One region of the Eubacterium sp. SB2 genome, then DNA from elsewhere that is predicted to be linked to it. Evidence: a T-box and tRNA genes for the amino acid it is inferred to sense, from the RefSeq annotation. Region 1 holds a T-box; the other holds one or more tRNA genes.

The links. A T-box is a leader RNA that pairs with one kind of tRNA and senses whether it is charged. The one in region 1 lies ahead of proS (proline--tRNA ligase), so its partner is inferred to be a tRNA-Pro.
Region 2: it encodes a tRNA-Pro, which carries the amino acid that the T-box ahead of proS (proline--tRNA ligase) is inferred to sense. The anticodon was not compared.

What each region holds. Positions count from the first base shown of each region.
Region 1 is NZ_LN865153.1:1,334,681-1,342,680, forward strand. It holds gene rpsG (30S ribosomal protein S7) at 1-134, opposite strand, end outside; gene rpsL (30S ribosomal protein S12) at 426-845, opposite strand; gene proS (proline--tRNA ligase) at 1,110-2,552, opposite strand; T-box leader at 2,770-2,978, opposite strand; gene BN1938_RS18325 (toxic anion resistance protein) at 3,129-4,262, opposite strand; gene BN1938_RS18330 (5-bromo-4-chloroindolyl phosphate hydrolysis family protein) at 4,303-5,670, opposite strand; gene BN1938_RS18335 (calcium/sodium antiporter) at 5,680-6,657, opposite strand; gene BN1938_RS18340 (RluA family pseudouridine synthase) at 6,746-7,426, shown strand; gene spoVG (septation regulator SpoVG) at 7,526-7,813, opposite strand; gene glgD (glucose-1-phosphate adenylyltransferase subunit GlgD) at 7,887-8,000, opposite strand, start outside.
Region 2 is NZ_LN865153.1:1,107,948-1,115,947, reverse strand. It holds gene BN1938_RS17290 (THUMP domain-containing class I SAM-dependent RNA methyltransferase) at 1-244, shown strand, start outside; gene BN1938_RS17285 (XTP/dITP diphosphatase) at 257-874, shown strand; gene BN1938_RS17280 (metallophosphoesterase family protein) at 1,074-1,556, shown strand; tRNA gene BN1938_RS17275 (tRNA-Pro) at 1,700-1,774, shown strand; tRNA gene BN1938_RS17270 (tRNA-Gly) at 1,779-1,849, shown strand; tRNA gene BN1938_RS17265 (tRNA-Arg) at 1,901-1,974, shown strand; tRNA gene BN1938_RS17260 (tRNA-His) at 1,980-2,053, shown strand; tRNA gene BN1938_RS17255 (tRNA-Gln) at 2,101-2,172, shown strand; tRNA gene BN1938_RS17250 (tRNA-Lys) at 2,211-2,283, shown strand; gene BN1938_RS17245 (hypothetical protein) at 2,761-3,678, shown strand; tRNA gene BN1938_RS17240 (tRNA-Leu) at 3,777-3,858, shown strand; gene BN1938_RS17235 (InlB B-repeat-containing protein) at 4,037-8,000, opposite strand, start outside.

The DNA of each region.
Region 1 (8,000 bases):
CCGTATACAATCTTCTGTGCTACACCCTTCTTACCATCTAACATAATGTTGTTGATAAGTTTGGTAACAACCTTATTGTTGTATATTGGATCCGCTAATACATCTCTTTTTTGAGTATGTCCTTTACGTGGCACGGTCCTTCCCTCCTTAATCATTATTTCCGGTCTCTGCCGGGATTAATTCATCGGTACTCACATGTGTCTTTCTATGGAAATCGCGCTTCATGTGCTCGTGGCCGCGGGACCTATCTATAAAAGTCAGCGCTTCATCTTTTGAATGATAATAAGCGCCTGCATAAATCCGCAACCTTTGCTTATTGAACTGCTAATGTTCAATAAGATTCGATAATCATAGTTCTGTTTGTGATACGATTTAACTGTTTAGTTACATAATCTGCTAATTAGACAAACCTTTAAAAGCCGCTTTTATTTTGCGTCTTTTGGTCTCTTAGCGCCGTATTTAGAACGAGCCTGTCTTCTCTTAGCAACACCTGCTGTATCAAGTGTACCTCTTACGATATGGTATCTTGTACCTGGCAGGTCCTTAACTCTTCCTCCACGGATCAGAACAACACTATGCTCCTGCAGGTTGTGTCCTTCACCTGGGATATAGCTTGTTACTTCGATTCCATTAGAGAGACGAACTCTGGCGATTTTTCTCAGAGCTGAGTTAGGCTTCTTTGGTGTAGCTGTCTTAACAGCTGTACATACACCCCTCTTCTGTGGTGCAGATACATTCGTAGCACGTTTCTGCAGAGAGTTGTATCCTTTCTGAAGTGCCGGTGCTGTAGATTTCTTTTCAGAAGTCTGACGTCCTTTTCTAACTAACTGGTTAAATGTTGGCATTCTTTTTCACCTCCTATGATTCTTTCGTTTCCTTCTCACTTATGTGGAAAGGGGTTGCAGATAATCGTAATTATCTTGATTTACGCGCCAAAAAATAATGCCTTTTTATGCACGCTAAATTAGTTTATTACGTTTTTGCGGGAAAGTCAAGGGATTTTCGATGATTTTTACGGAACTTTTTTGTTTCTTGATGTTCAAAGGGGTCAGCCCCCTCTGCAAAAGGGTCGGCCCCCTTTGCAGAAGGGACTGGCCCCTCCTAACAGTTTAGTACGCTTTTCCCCAGTAGACCATATGCTTCGCCGGTTTTCCGCAGCAGATGCACACGTCTGAGAGATGTTCTTCGTCATCCGGGATACATCTGGAAGATGCACCGCCTGTCTGGGTTTTGATTTCGTCTTCACAAGCCTCGTCGCCACACCACATTGCTTTGATAAATCCACGGTTGCCTTGGAATTTTTCGTTCATTTCTTCCATCGTTACCGCACTGTCTATATGAGCATCCAGAAATGCTTTTGCCCTGTCAAACATATCTTTCTGGATTGTTTCCAGAATGTCGCCCAGTTTTGTGGTGATCTCATCCATGGATACGACGATCTTTTCTCTCGTATCGCGCCGGACTACTACAACCTGATTGTTTTCAATGTCTTTTGGACCGATTTCTATTCTGGTCGGGATGCCGAGCATCTCCTGCTCACTGAATTTCCACCCGGGACTCTTCTCCGAATCATCGATCTTCGCCTTATAGCCCGCATCCTTCAGGGCGCCAAGCAACTCGTTCGCCTTCTCGAGAACGCCTTCTTTGTGCTGGGCAATCGGAATCACTCTCGTCTGAACAGGTGCAATTCTCGGCGGCAGCACCAGACCGCTGTCATCGCCGTGCACCATGATAATGGCGCCGATGATTCTGGTGGACAGCCCCCAGGATGTCTCGTATACACTGTGCAGCTCGTTATTCTTATCCGCATATTTGATGTCAAATGCATCCGGAAATGCATTTCCGAAGAAATGGCTTGTTGCGGACTGCAGTGCCTTTCCATCGTGCATCAGCGCCTCCACTGTGTATGTGTCCTGCGCCCCGGCAAACTTTTCACTTTCTGTTTTCCGCCCGGAAATCAGGGGAATTGCCAGGTCATCCTGAATAAAGTCTCTGTATACATCACGCATGGTTAGTGTCCGCTGCTCCGCCTCTTCGTAAGTTGCATGGATCGTATGTCCTTCCTGCCACAAGAATTCTCTGGAACGCAGGAACGGTCTCGTGGTCTTTTCCCAGCGCAATACGGAACACCACTGATTCCATACTTTCGGCAGATCCCGGTAAGACTGCACTGTTCTGCTCCACAAATCACAGAACATGGTCTCTGATGTAGGCCTGATGCAGAATCTTTCCTGCAGTCTCTCCAGGCCTCCGTGGGTCACCCATGCTACTTCAGGAGCAAATCCTTCAATATGGTCTGATTCTTTCTGAAGCAGTGCCTCCGGGATCAGAACAGGAAGATAGACATTCTCTACTCCGGTCTCTTTAAACCGCCGGTCGAGGCCGCTCTGGATATTCTCCCAGATTGCATACCCATTGGGCAGATAATTCAGGCATCCCTTTACTCCCGAATAGTCGCACAGCTTTGCCTCACGGACTACATCTGTATACCATTGTGCAAAATCCTCGTCTCTTGATGTGATTGATTCAACCAGTTTCTTTTCCTTAGCCATAATATGTCTCCTTTTCCATTCTCCAGGGCCCCTGCCCCGTATTTCATGTGTTGGAAAGTCGTGCTGTCCCGGTGTTTTTGTATACTCAGGTATTCGTGGTATGCCGGTTATACATTATTCTGCAGCTTGCTGCAGATCCGCCCGCAGGGCATGAGTTACGGGATGCCCTTTGGGTATACTTAAATATACAAAAACGCCGGGACCTTCTTCCCCTCCAAAAAGGGACCGAAAGTCTCGGCGGTACCACCCTAATTAACTGCATCCCCTGACGCAGCTCACTCAAACACCGTTAACGCCGGTTCTACGCCGTGCTTTCACACAGCAGCTCCCGGGCCGGTTCTATACATTCTCCGCAAAGGCCTCACACCTAACGGCCTCCTCTCTGTATCGTTTCCTGCATATACTATTCCCGTTCATCGCCTGTAGTAACTGTGATTCTACTCGAAAACCCTCTCTTTGTCAAGGGATTCTGCTCCGCTAATCTTAATCCTGACGGCTTCGCCTTGTATCAGTTCAGGAAAGTCTGTCCTGTTACGTTACCTTTCATTCCCTGCGGACTTATACAGTAACGTCATCTTATCCCTGAACCTGCAGCAGCTTCTGTTTCAGCTCGCCCTCCAGACGCATCATCTCCTGCTCTGCCTCACGGCGTTTCTGTCTGCCCTCCTGCTGGATGTGCATCACTTCGTCGAGCGTAGAAATCAGAGATTCGTTCGTCATCTTCAGCGTTTCAATGTCTACAATACCGCGTTCTGACTCTTTGGCAGTTTCAACTGTTGCCATTTTCAGTTTCTCGGCATTCTTACGCAGCAGCTGATTTGTCATGTCTGTCACTTCGCGCTGGGCAGCAGCTGCCTGAGCCGAATGCTCCACACCGAGAGCCAGAACCATCTGACTCTTCCACAATGGTATGGTATTTACGATCGTGGACTGGATCTTTTCAACCATAAGGGTGTCATTCCCCTGCACGAGGCGGATCTGAGGCGCGGTCTGGATTGAAATGGTGCGGGTCAGCTCGAGGTCATGTATTTTCTTTTCAAATCTGTTGCACATGGAGTCCAGGTCTCTGGCGGCCTGTGCATCCTCCGGCAGTCCGTCTCTCTGGGCCTTATTCAGCAGTTCCGGAAGTTTCGTGGTGCGTACCTCCTGCAGTTTCTTTTTTCCTGCCAGTATATACATGGAAAGTTCTTTAAAGTAGGTCAGATTCACCTCATACATTTTATCCAGTATCGCAATATCTTTTAACAGCTGTACCTGATGGTTCTCAAGTACTTTACATATCTGGTTAATGTTTGTCTCCGCCTTAGTATACTTTGACTTCATGGCATTTATTTTGTTAGAAGTCTTCTTAAATATCCCCAGGAACCCCTTCTCTTCCTCTTCATCAAAATCCTTCAGCTCTTTCACTACGCCAGACAAAAGGTCTCCGATTTCCCCCAGGTCTTTCGTCTTAACGTTCTCCAGCGCCGTCTCAGAAAAGTCCGCCATCTTCTTCTGTGTGCCTGCCCCATACTGAAGAATAACGGAAGAATTGGTCAGGTCGATCTGGTTTGCAAAGTTATCGACTGCCCGTCTTTCTTCATCCGTCAATATGTTGTCATCAAATACTACTTCTTCTTTCTCCACGACCTCTACTGCCTGTTTTTGCTCCTGGAAAGGTTCCAGCGTCAGTTCAGGGGTTGCTGCAAATCCTTCAAATTCGTTGTTCATTTTACTTCCTCCATCCGGTAAGTCTGCATCTAATTTTTTTCTACTTTTTAAAATCGTCCTTGGTAAGTCCCTCCTGTGCCAGCATTGTGTTCAGAACCGATATATCGGCCGATACATTCCAGGCCGTATCCTGGAACAGGCTGTCCAGAAGTTTCTCAAACGCTGCATTTAAAGTATCCAGAGTTTTCTCGATCTCACTCTTGGATGAAATAATATTGGCTCCCTGAACCGGCTGTGCATCCAGCTCCTCATAGGCCTCCAGAAGCTTGACTGTTGTCGGAAGATAATACTCCATCATCCGCCGGATATCCGGTAAATTCTCCGGATTCTGTTCAACCCGGTCAAAAATCCGGTCCACCAGGGTCTGTATACGGGATATCTTTGCCGAAATCTCTTCCCCCGGAATCGCATCATTACATTTTTCGATCTTTTTGATATACTCATCCCCCGCCCGGATAATCTCTTTTACCTGCGGGTCCATATTCATATCCTCCTCAGCCCGGCGCGCTTTCTCCAGACGTTCCTCCTGTTTCTGCTTTTCTATGCGCTGCATGAGGTCTGTATACTGGGCATAGGCCTCATTGCTGACGATCAGGCAGGTTCTCTGGCCGTCCAGATGCCCTTGCATGAACCAGCCTTTATTGATCATCTTTTCAAGATCTTTTACGATATACTTGGGGGGTTTTTTCAAACGCTGTGCCAGCTCCTTGATTTCACAGTATTCTTTTCCGCCCATTTCTCTGATATATACACGGAACCGCTTCACTTTTCCAAGAAGACTTGTCCCGACACCAGCGAGAATAGCCCCAACCCCCAGAAATGCCCCCAGCACACACGCTGTTACCCGGAAACTGCTGCTGAAATCAAAAGCAGTAATTCCTACAACCACAACGAGTATCAGCAATAAAAGCATGGAAATTCCCAGTGTATAACCTGCAGCAGCGAGAATAACCCCTCCGACTTTGGTTCCGGTCGTGCTTACAAACAGACGGGTATTCTTCTGAACAGACGGGGAATTCTGCACGTTCCGGTACTGCCGGCCTGCAGCCGCTGCGCGGTCCTGCGTTCTTTGTCCCTGCCATCCCTGTTCCCGTCTTTGTCCGGAATCCGGGTTCCATCGGTAACCTGCGTTTTCCTGCCCCGGGCCTCCCTGATACCTGTATGTATTCCCGTTGGACTGCCGGCGGCTGTTCTGCCAGGATTGATTTTTAAAGTTCTTCGCAGTCTTGTCAACTGCATCCCCTACAGCATCCCCCATTGTATGAATACCTTTTTCCAGTCCATCCATGGCATGATTAACGGTATTTGTAATTGTCTGGTTTAACCTGTTAAAATCCTGGGAATCCACAGCATCCTGCACCGTCCTGCGGATATCTTCCCCAAATCGTTCCCAATCCTGGTTCTTCATCTTTTCCACCTACCTTGTCAGAATATATACAAAAAATCCTGCATAAAACAGCAGAAACAATAAGCCTTCCAGCTTAGACAGTCCCTTTCTGCTGACAGCGCACACATACACCAGAAAACTTGCCGCGATCAGGATCACCGTATCCCAAACCGCAAAAGCATTTACAGTAATCGGTGTAATAGATGCGGAAGCCCCTAAGATCAACAGAATGTTAAATATATTAGAGCCAACCACATTGCCCAGTGCGAGATCATTTTCCCCCTTTTTAGCTGCCACCATTGAAGTTACCAGCTCGGGCAGGGAAGTCCCCAATGCTACTATAGAAAGCCCGATAAATGTCTGACTTAATCCAAAACTCAGTGCAATCTCCGTCGCGCTGTCCACAACAAAGTTGCCGCCGATGATGATGCCAGCTATCCCAATTACAATATAACCCACACTGCGAAGAGGAGTCAAGACTTCATATTCTTCTACAGGCTCTCCCGACTGTTCTATTTGCCTGCGGGAGTACATGGCATCGGTCACTGCGACGCATAAAAATCCGATAAACAGAACCAGAAGAAAAATTCCCACGCCTCTTGTAAGTACGTATTCTCTGTCATTTTCAAGTATGCCGCTGAAATGAAATCCGGTAAGCCCCAGCAATAAAACCAATGTGATTATTATAGAAAACGGGAACTCTCTTTTCAGTATAGACCACTTCACCTGAATTGGACGCACCATCGCGCTTGCCCCAAGTACAACCAGCAGATTAAATATATTCGAACCGATCACATTACTGACTGCAAGGTCATTTTTCCCCTGAAGTGCAGCCGTTATACTGACGGAGGCCTCCGGCATGCTTGTCCCAAAAGCGACGATTGTCAGGCCGATAATGATTGATGGCACCCGTAATATCTTTGCAATGCTTGAACTTCCGTCCACAAAAAAATCCGCACCTTTTATCAGCAGAAAAAAACCTATTATTAACAGCAGATATGTTATCATACTTGACCTCGCTTTTCTTTTATACGATAATCAGTGTAGTCAGATTTTTCTGAAAAGTCAAGGATATACCAGCAAAGGAGTAAATAAAATGAACCCGGACATCTTATATGAAGACGAGGACATCATCGTTTGTGTCAAACCGGCCGGAATACCAACCCAAAGCAGCCGAATAGGAACCCCCGATATGATCAGTATTCTGAAAAACCATATCCATAAAAACAATCCCAGAAAACAGCCGCCCTACCTCGCCGTCATCCACCGCCTCGATCAGCCGGTGGAAGGCCTTCTCGTATTTGCCAAGACGCCTGCTGCCGCCCGGGAACTGAACAAACAGCTGACCCGGTTCGGATTCGGCAAGCATTACCGTGCGCTCCTCACCGGAATCCCCGCCGCCATAGAGGGAGATCTGGCAGATTACCTTGTAAAAGACGGCAGAAACAATACGACAAAGGTCTGCACACCTGAAACTCCGGGTGCAAAAAAAGCGCTCCTGCATTATAAAATTATAGAATCCAGTCCGGATTCTGCCTGTTCACTGGCGGAGATCACCCTGGAAACAGGCCGCCACCACCAGATCAGAGTACAGATGGCACATATGGGAACCCCCATCGCAGGTGACAGAAAGTATGGCCGGGAATCCGAGAAGACTTCTGAGTCCTGCGGGCTTCAGCTGTTTGCCTGCCGTTTGAAGTTTAAACATCCGCGCACAGGCAAAATAATGGACTTCCAGACAGACCGGCTTAAATCAATAAATATCGTCGCATTGTGAAATTTATAACAATCAGGTGCAAAGGGGTCAGACCCCTTTTTTGAAAAAACAGGCTGCTGCAAGCTCGCAAGAGCTGCAGCAGCCTTCCATTTACTACATTTACATTTCCCCAAGAACTGTTTCCGGCTCGTCCTCTATTGACTGGGAATACTTCTCCAGGATTGTACTTTGAATACGCTCTCTGGTCCCGGAATTGATTGGGTGCGCGATGTCACGGTATTCACCGTCAAGAGCTTTCTTGCTCGGCATTGCGATAAACAGGCCCTTCTCACCTTCTATCACTTTAATATCATGGACAACAAATTCGTCGTCAATTGTGATAGAAACAACTGCCTTCAACTTCCCTTCCTTTGCCACCTTGCGCACACGCACATCTGTGATTTGCATAATGTTCAAGTCTCCTTTCTCCGCCTGCATTAGTTCTGCGCCCTATTGAGACATGACTCAATAAGCCTAACCTTTATAATGCATACCGTTCGTTTTTCTCAACTACCACTTTCACACCATTCTCACCAACATGCCTTGTGTTCGCTCTTATCGTATCGCGACTCTCTACTACACAGTTTTCAATGTA
Region 2 (8,000 bases), 230 kb from region 1:
CATTACCAACCCTCCATATGGAGAAAGACTGGAAGAAAAACAGGCATTGGCATCCCTTTACAGCGAATTTGGCGAGAGCTTCCGCAATCTGGACAGTTGGTCAGCCTATATGATTACCAGTTATGAGGATGCGGAGCGGTATTTTGGACGTACTGCGGATAAGAACCGCAAGATATACAACGGAATGATCAAGACATATTTTTATCAGTTTTTGGGGCCGAAGCCGCCAAAACCAAAAGAATAGAGGAATACGGTTATGGATAAGAGAATCATTTTCGCAACAGGCAATGAGCATAAGATGGAAGAGATCCGAATGATCTTGGATGATATTGGGATTCCGGTATACTCCATGAAAGAAGCCGGGATAGATATTGATATCGTGGAGGACGGGACGACTTTTGAAGAAAATGCGATGATCAAGGCGAAAGCAATCTCGGAGCTGCTGCCGCATGATGTGATCCTCGCAGATGATTCCGGACTGGAGATTGATTATCTGGACAAGGCGCCGGGGATTTATTCGGCAAGGTATGCCGGAGTTGACACTTCCTATGACATCAAAAACCAGATGCTTCTGGATCAGCTGGAGCATGTGCCTGATGAGCAGCGCACAGCGCGATTTGTCTGTGCCATAGCGGCTGTCTTTCCGGATGGGACTGCAGAGACTGTCAGAGGGACTATAGAAGGCATCATCGGACATGAGATCATAGGGGACAATGGTTTTGGCTATGACCCTATCTTTTACGTACCCGAATATGGCTGTACGACAGCACAGATGGAGCCGGAGAAGAAGAATGAGCTCAGCCACAGAGGGAACGCTCTGCGGGCGATGCGTGAGATTATGAAAAAGAAGTATACCCGCAGGGGCACCCCGTAATGTATGCCCCTGCGGGACAGATTTTGAGCTAAAGCTAAAAAATAAGGTATAATTAAAGGGCATCTCATAGTGTATGCCCTTAATAGCAGGAACGCAGCCTTCGGTATAACATACGCATGAGTTGTCCCGCTGCATATCCTGCAGGCAGATTTTCGGCGGAGCTGTAAATAGTATATAAAAAAGAACAAGGATGAATGGAATGAAAGTATTGATAGTTAGCGATACGCATGGAAACCACTATAACCTGGACCGTATTCTGGATCAGGCCGGTACAGTGGATATGTTTATCCACCTCGGCGATGTAGAAGGCGGAGAGGAGTATCTTGATGCGGTAGTGGACTGTGAAAAACATATGGTAAAGGGAAATAACGACTTTTTTTCTGACCTTCCCAAAGAAGAAGAGTTCAGTATTGGGAATTATAAAGTCTTTATCACACACGGACACGGCTACTATGTATCGCTGGATCCGGAATATATAAAAGAAGAAGGAAAGGCCCGCAATGCTGATATTGTGATGTATGGACATACGCACCGTCCATACCTGGATCAGGGGAAGGAGATTACAGTCCTGAATCCCGGCAGTGTCTCATATCCGAGACAGGAGGGAAGGAAGGGGAGCTACATGATCATGGAGCTGAACGAGAATGAAAAGCCCTGTTTTCATCAGTATTATCTGGATTGAAGGTTTGAAATCAGGCATTTACTGGCCAAATTGGCTGCCTGCGAAAAAAATGTAAAAAAATAAAAAATTATTGTTGACATAAGCTGTGCCTTATTATATAATAACTATTGCGTCACGGGAAAAAGTGACAAGCACAACTACATCGGGGTGTGGCTCAGCTTGGCTAGAGCGCCTGGTTTGGGACCAGGAGGTCGCAGGTTCGAATCCTGTCACCCCGATAGTGCGGGTGTAGTTCAATGGTAGAACACCAGCCTTCCAAGCTGGATACGTGGGTTCGATTCCCATCACCCGCTTTCTTACAGCATCATGTTGTAAGGAGCCGTAAACAGGGGATAATTTCATAAGAGTCTGTAGCTCAGCTGGATAGAGCAACGGCCTTCTAAGCCGTAGGTCGAGGGTTCGAATCCCCCCAGGCTCGTTGTGGTGGGTGTGGTGCAGTTGGTTAGCGCGCCAGATTGTGGTTCTGGATATCGTGGGTTCGAGTCCCATCACCCACCCTTGTTTTATTAGTACTGGCAACGCAGTGTCAGATATAAGTCTTTATTGGGCTATCGCCAAGCGGTAAGGCACAGGACTTTGACTCCTGCATTCGCTGGTTCGAATCCAGCTAGCCCAGTTTGCCTGGGTGCAGGCGGGAATAGTTGAATAGTATGAGGGCGTGTAGCTCAGGTGGTAGAGCACTTGACTTTTAATCAAGTTGTCCGGGGTTCGAATCCCCGCACGCTCATTGAAAAAAATGCCGTAAACTCAGTATTAACTGAGGGTACGGCATTTTTAGTGTGCCTGACGAGCGTCGTTGTCCCAAGGGTATCCATCGTGTATTTGTTGCTTAAAAATGGTGTAAGAAGGAAGATATGATATTTTTAACATGGAGCCGAGACATATGGTGTCACTGTAACTGGTATGCTCAGGGCGGTGAAGAACACCCCTGCCGTCCTGCTTGCCAACGGGCTGTCAGGACACTATCCCTATGAAAATATTTTCATAGTTGTTTTATTTTATCTATTAATTAAAATAGAACCATAATATTGTACATAAATAAAACTGCCCATGACATGATTGAGTGCTACAGAAATAGACGGAACTGCTCTAAAAACTAATAACAAAATATCTGGATTCTGCCTGTTTTCCGGTATTTGAAGATCTGTCCGGACTGCAAAGGTCCAGATATATTCCCTGCCCACCGTGTGGGGAAACCGGTTCGGTGCAGTGCCAGCAATGTGAGGGAAACGTCGGTACAATATGTGATTTCTGTGGCGGCGCAGGAGAACTGAACTGTGCATCATGTGATGGCATGGGAGAGAGTGACTGTGCAGCCTGCAATGGTAGCGGTGTGTTTGGTGACATGTATACCGGTGTGCGTTCTGAATGCAGCTTTTGCGGCGGAGACGGCCGTGATACCTGTGCGTATTGTGAGGGAACCGGGAAGAAAGAATGCATGTGTGGCGGGAAAGCCTACTGTGACAACTGTCAGGGGAAGGGATATAAGGACTGCGCCACTTGTACCGGTCAGGGTAAAATCTTGTGTAAGACCTGTGGCGGATCGGGCAGCAGACCAGACAATAATTCAACGGCACCGGCAGATACGGCACCCGGCAGTGCATCACCTGACAGCACGCCGCCTGATGGTACTGCAGCTGCGGCTGCTGATGAAGGAATCCATCCCTGCCCCAACTGTGAGGGGGAAGGCCGGGTAGGCAAATGCTTGAATTGTGACGGGAAAGGATATGATAAAAAGACACAGCAGATTTGTCTGGAATGTATCAATACCGGTAAAAACCTTTGTGAAACTTGCGAAGGATATGGTATGCTTGACAGTAATGGCAATGGCGTCAGCGCAGATACCCCTTCGGTTGCACATCATAGCGGCCATACGGATAGTTTGCATGGTTCATCCGGCAGAACACTTGGGAGGAAATGTACGAATTATAAGTGTGAGGGAGGACGCTGTAAATGCGATGTTTGTAAAGGCGGCAGACAGGTGAAACGTATACAAAATGGGCCGTATTATGGCGGACGTAAGACAAAGGCTGCTACAACTTTTGAAAGATGCAGCGGATGCGGCGGGCAAGGGTATTATGACTGCAGCGTATGTGGAGGAGATGGCCGGATGGACAATTAAATTTTGTCTGATTATCATTGTTTTTCTAAGTATTTATAATAGAGACATATATTATTTGACAAAAACCAGCAGATGTATTAAAATACATTTGCTGGTATGCGGATATGGCGGAATTGGCAGACGCGCTAGACTTAGGATCTAGTGGGGTACCCCGTGCAGGTTCAAGTCCTGTTATCCGCATTTGGGAGCCGTAACTCTTTAAATATAAGGGGCTGCGGCTTTTTCATGTTCAGAAATTTAATACGGGCAGCCCCTTAGAGAATATACATTACTTGCAAATGCAGACATTCACACGAATACTGCGGTTGTTATTCAGGATTTTCCTGATTGTGCGTCCGCTGTAGGCGTTCCGCAAAGACTAGGATGGATTATGCCGCTTTTTCAGAATGATTATTATTGCTGTCATTGCGGAAGCCGCTGCTAAAAGGAAGAAAATTTCCATCGAAGTATCATCCCCGGTTCTTGTTTTATTAAGTGGCAGATATGAAGCGTTTTGTTGATCTGATGCGTCATTCGGGATACCCGGTTTGTCAGGAGTATCCGGTGAATCATCCGGGATGTCCGGTCTGTCAGGAGTATCCGGTACGTCTGGGTCATCAGGACCAGATGGGTCCGGTACCTCTTCCTTCTTCTTATATTCAAAGACTGCGAATGTGGACAGACCTTCGGAATCGGCAATATAGGTATTGTTCTCTTCCGTCCAGTTCAGTGTCTCGTATTCCCCGGCCCGTATTCTGTGGAGGACCGCTATTTTGCTGCTTTTCCACTTTCTGTCTGATGGCAGATGGAGCCGAATTATATGCTCTGTGTCAGAGCTGTAGCCGTCCTGGAACATGTAATTGATGTTCCAGGCTCTTCTTAACACCGCGCCGTCTTTTTTGGCCTTTTCCTGCATTTCCTTGTACCTGCCGCTGTCCGGATCAAGTTCAGTGACACGAAGTTCAGATGCCGGATGAACCTTAAGCGCTTGAACGCTGATGCCTTCGGAAGTGGAAGTGTCCGCCGCTAAAATATTACTTAAGATACGCGGATATCCGTCATTTTTTACATTCAACTGTTCCCATATATTATAGCCTGCACTTTGGGCTTCTGTGTTTAAGAGGTCTTCAAAGCCCTTTGACTTCATCTCTGAGCCTTTCTTGTACTGGGCGTCCACCGTCTGTCCGGGGATGGGTTCCAGGGAAGAATCATTGTAATAACATGCCCGTACCGAACCGTCTGTTCCCTGGGAGGCGATGGCTCCCTTTTCCATGCCTGACACGGCGCCGCTGTTGTATAGATTTGCCAGCTTACCGTTTTCATTACTGCCAGCGATTCCGGCCGCCTTTCCCTGGGGTGCATCCACCCTGCCTGTGTTGTAGCCATTTTCGATACTGCCTGTATTTTTTCCTGTGATTCCGCCTGCCTGGCCCTGCACTTCCTCTGTTCTGACAAGTGCGTTGGAATGGCTGTTACGGATGCTGCCTGTATTTTCGCCTGCTACACCGCCTGCCAGACTTTTTGCATTGATTCTATTATTATATTCCTCTGTGTCCTCAATTTCATTGCCGTGAATAAATGGCGATGTGCCCACATTAAGGCCGCTGCTGCATTTATCTATGGCGCCCTGGTTTACTGCGGCGATCCCCCCTGCTTTGAGAGCATTTCCATCGGTGCTTAAGTTGATGGTCTGAAGGTTTTTCACTTCGCCTTCTTCTTTGATTACTCCGAAGATTCCCTGGTATGGGCTGCCTGTCATGACAAGCCCGTCTATGGTATAATCATAACCCTCGAACCTTCCGGCAAATGGGGTCTGATCTGTTCCGATAGGGGCATTCCAGACGGCCCCTTCTCCATAGATATTGGCGCAAAGCAGATAAGGGTCTGCGGCATAGGTTCCCTGGCCGCTGTTGACCAGATCCCGCATCAGCTCGAACTCCTGCAGATTATGAATGAGCCAGACGCCGTCTTTGTCTTTTTCAAAAGGCTCCATCTTCTTCAGGCCAGCCCAGCGGGCATATAGTGTGAGATTCCCGGCGCTTCCTTTGGAAATGGTATCTGTCTTATCTGCATCTGCAAAGGAGGCGTTTCTATACCATCCTGCAAATTGTGCCCCGTCTTTTGCCGGGTCTTTTAGTGTAATGTTCTCGTCCTGGGAAGTATAGGCATCCGGGTTCTCCGGGTGGTTCGTTCCGCCATTTAAAATATATGTGATGGTATACGTCAAAGGCTCCCACTTCGCATATACGGTAACGGCATCCGGAGCCATCGGATTATGATTCGCATCGTAGAGGGGAAGCGCTGTGATCTGGTCTGTGTATTGTTCCTGCGCATACCACCCCTGGAACTGGTATCCGGCTCTTTCGGGATTCTTTAGTATTACCGTGTCATAGACGGTATAAGTATCCGGGTTCTCCGGATGGTTCGTTCCGCCGTCCAGCTCATATAGAATCGGATATGTGGTATCCGCCCATTTTGCATAAAGTGTCAGGTGATGGTTTTCATCACTCAGGGCATTCAGCGCAGCTGCGTCAAGGATGGTGATGGGTCCTTCCGTAAAATGCGGGTCCGCATACCACCCATCGAATGCGGAATAGGTTTTAGATGGGTCTTTTAGTGTAACCGGCGGCGGTACCATTCCCATTGCCGACGGGTTGGCCGGATGGTTGCTGCCGCCATTCATCTCATAGTCAATGCTGTAGTAATCCTTCTGCTCATTGCCTGCATGGAGGACGGATGCCGGAGACTGTCCGGGCCGGAAAGCATCATTTCCGCCAAACTTGGCTGCGACTGTATAAGTGCCGACAGCTTCTGCTGTAAATACGACAGACTCATCAATACCCCCGTTACTGATAGTCCTCTCACCTATCGAGGTTAGACTGCCGTCTTTCATATAGTAGAATTTTACGTTCCCGTATGCTACACGGTGACCTGCCGAATCAAGTACGTTTGTCAAAATCCGCACCGTTGTTCCGGCTGCAATATAGTACTCGCTCATATAGTTAGGAAGAGCCCGGCCCTCAGTATCTGTTAATGTAAGCTCGATATTTGCTGCCTGCTTTGTCCCTTGCGCAGCTACATATAAGGACGCGGTTCTGGATATTATGGTCTCTTTTACTTCGGAGCTGCCGCCAGGCGTCTGTTCCTTAATATCAACTCTTACCCGGTATCTTGACACATCCTGTCCCGGATCTTCTATCTGCACCTCGTATGTATCGCTATTGGCGTTTTCTATATCTTCCCAGGTCCCAGTATAGCCGTCTGCACCTATCTGTAATTTCTGCCAATCATATTCCGCTTCTAGTCCTGCCGGCAGATTAATTACCCCTGTTGTAAATGTTACGGTGTCCCCGACCATTCCGCTCTGATCCTGAGGCTGGATTAAGTTGATGCCCGTTTCCGGACGGGTTTTGGCGGATACGGGGGCTGCCTTTTCGCCCTCGATATTATGTTTGATTCCGGCAAACTGAAACTCATATTCTGTGTCAGGATCAAGGCCGGTGACCAAAAAGTGCTGCTGCCCGGCCTTCACAGGGGCGTCTTTATTCAGCGCATTTATCACATTTTTCTGGTAGATCAGATAGGAATCTGCACTGCGGGGGGTGTCGGGATCCGGGGCATCCCACGCAAGCATCACCCAGGTTTTCCCGGATTCATATACGTATGGCCGAGATGGCGGAAACGGAAGCCCTTCAATTGCTCCGTGTACGATGAAACCCATGGCGGCGGGGACATTTGTATATGTGGCCCAGGTGGCCATCTGTGCCTCGAATCCATAGTTAGGATTATTCGTTTCCGGAGTGTTGACGGTGGCACCCATTTTTCCTGATGTCCCTAATGAAAGTTCTACACCTGTTTCTCCAACAGTTCCCACATGAACGCCTGCCTGCCCGTCGGGGTCTGCCTGCGCAATCAGGCCGAGCTGGATGCTTCCTTTTGCATACCGGCTTTCGCTGTATTCTAATCCAACAGACACACCGCCGGCTTTTGTTTCTTCCTGTAGTCTGTCAAAGGAAACCGTCTGTCCCGTTCCCGGGGTAACAGGCGCCATCTTAGAAAGCTGTGCCAGAGACGCGCTCCCGTCTGGGTTCCAGGTCTTAATGGAAGCTTCATCTTTTGGATAGGTAAGCGGGTCACCGCTCTTGTACTCATAGAACAGTTCCTTCATATCTGCCTTTACAGCCTTTTGGTCCTTGTACTTTTCATAGAGGCGGGAATAGGTATCCATATCCATCATCGTAAAGGCGCCGGTGCACTGTTTGGTAAGGAAATAGTCATACCAGCCCTCTTCAATGACATCCCCTGCCGCTAATTTTGTGCCGTCATTTCTTGCCGGCTGCTGT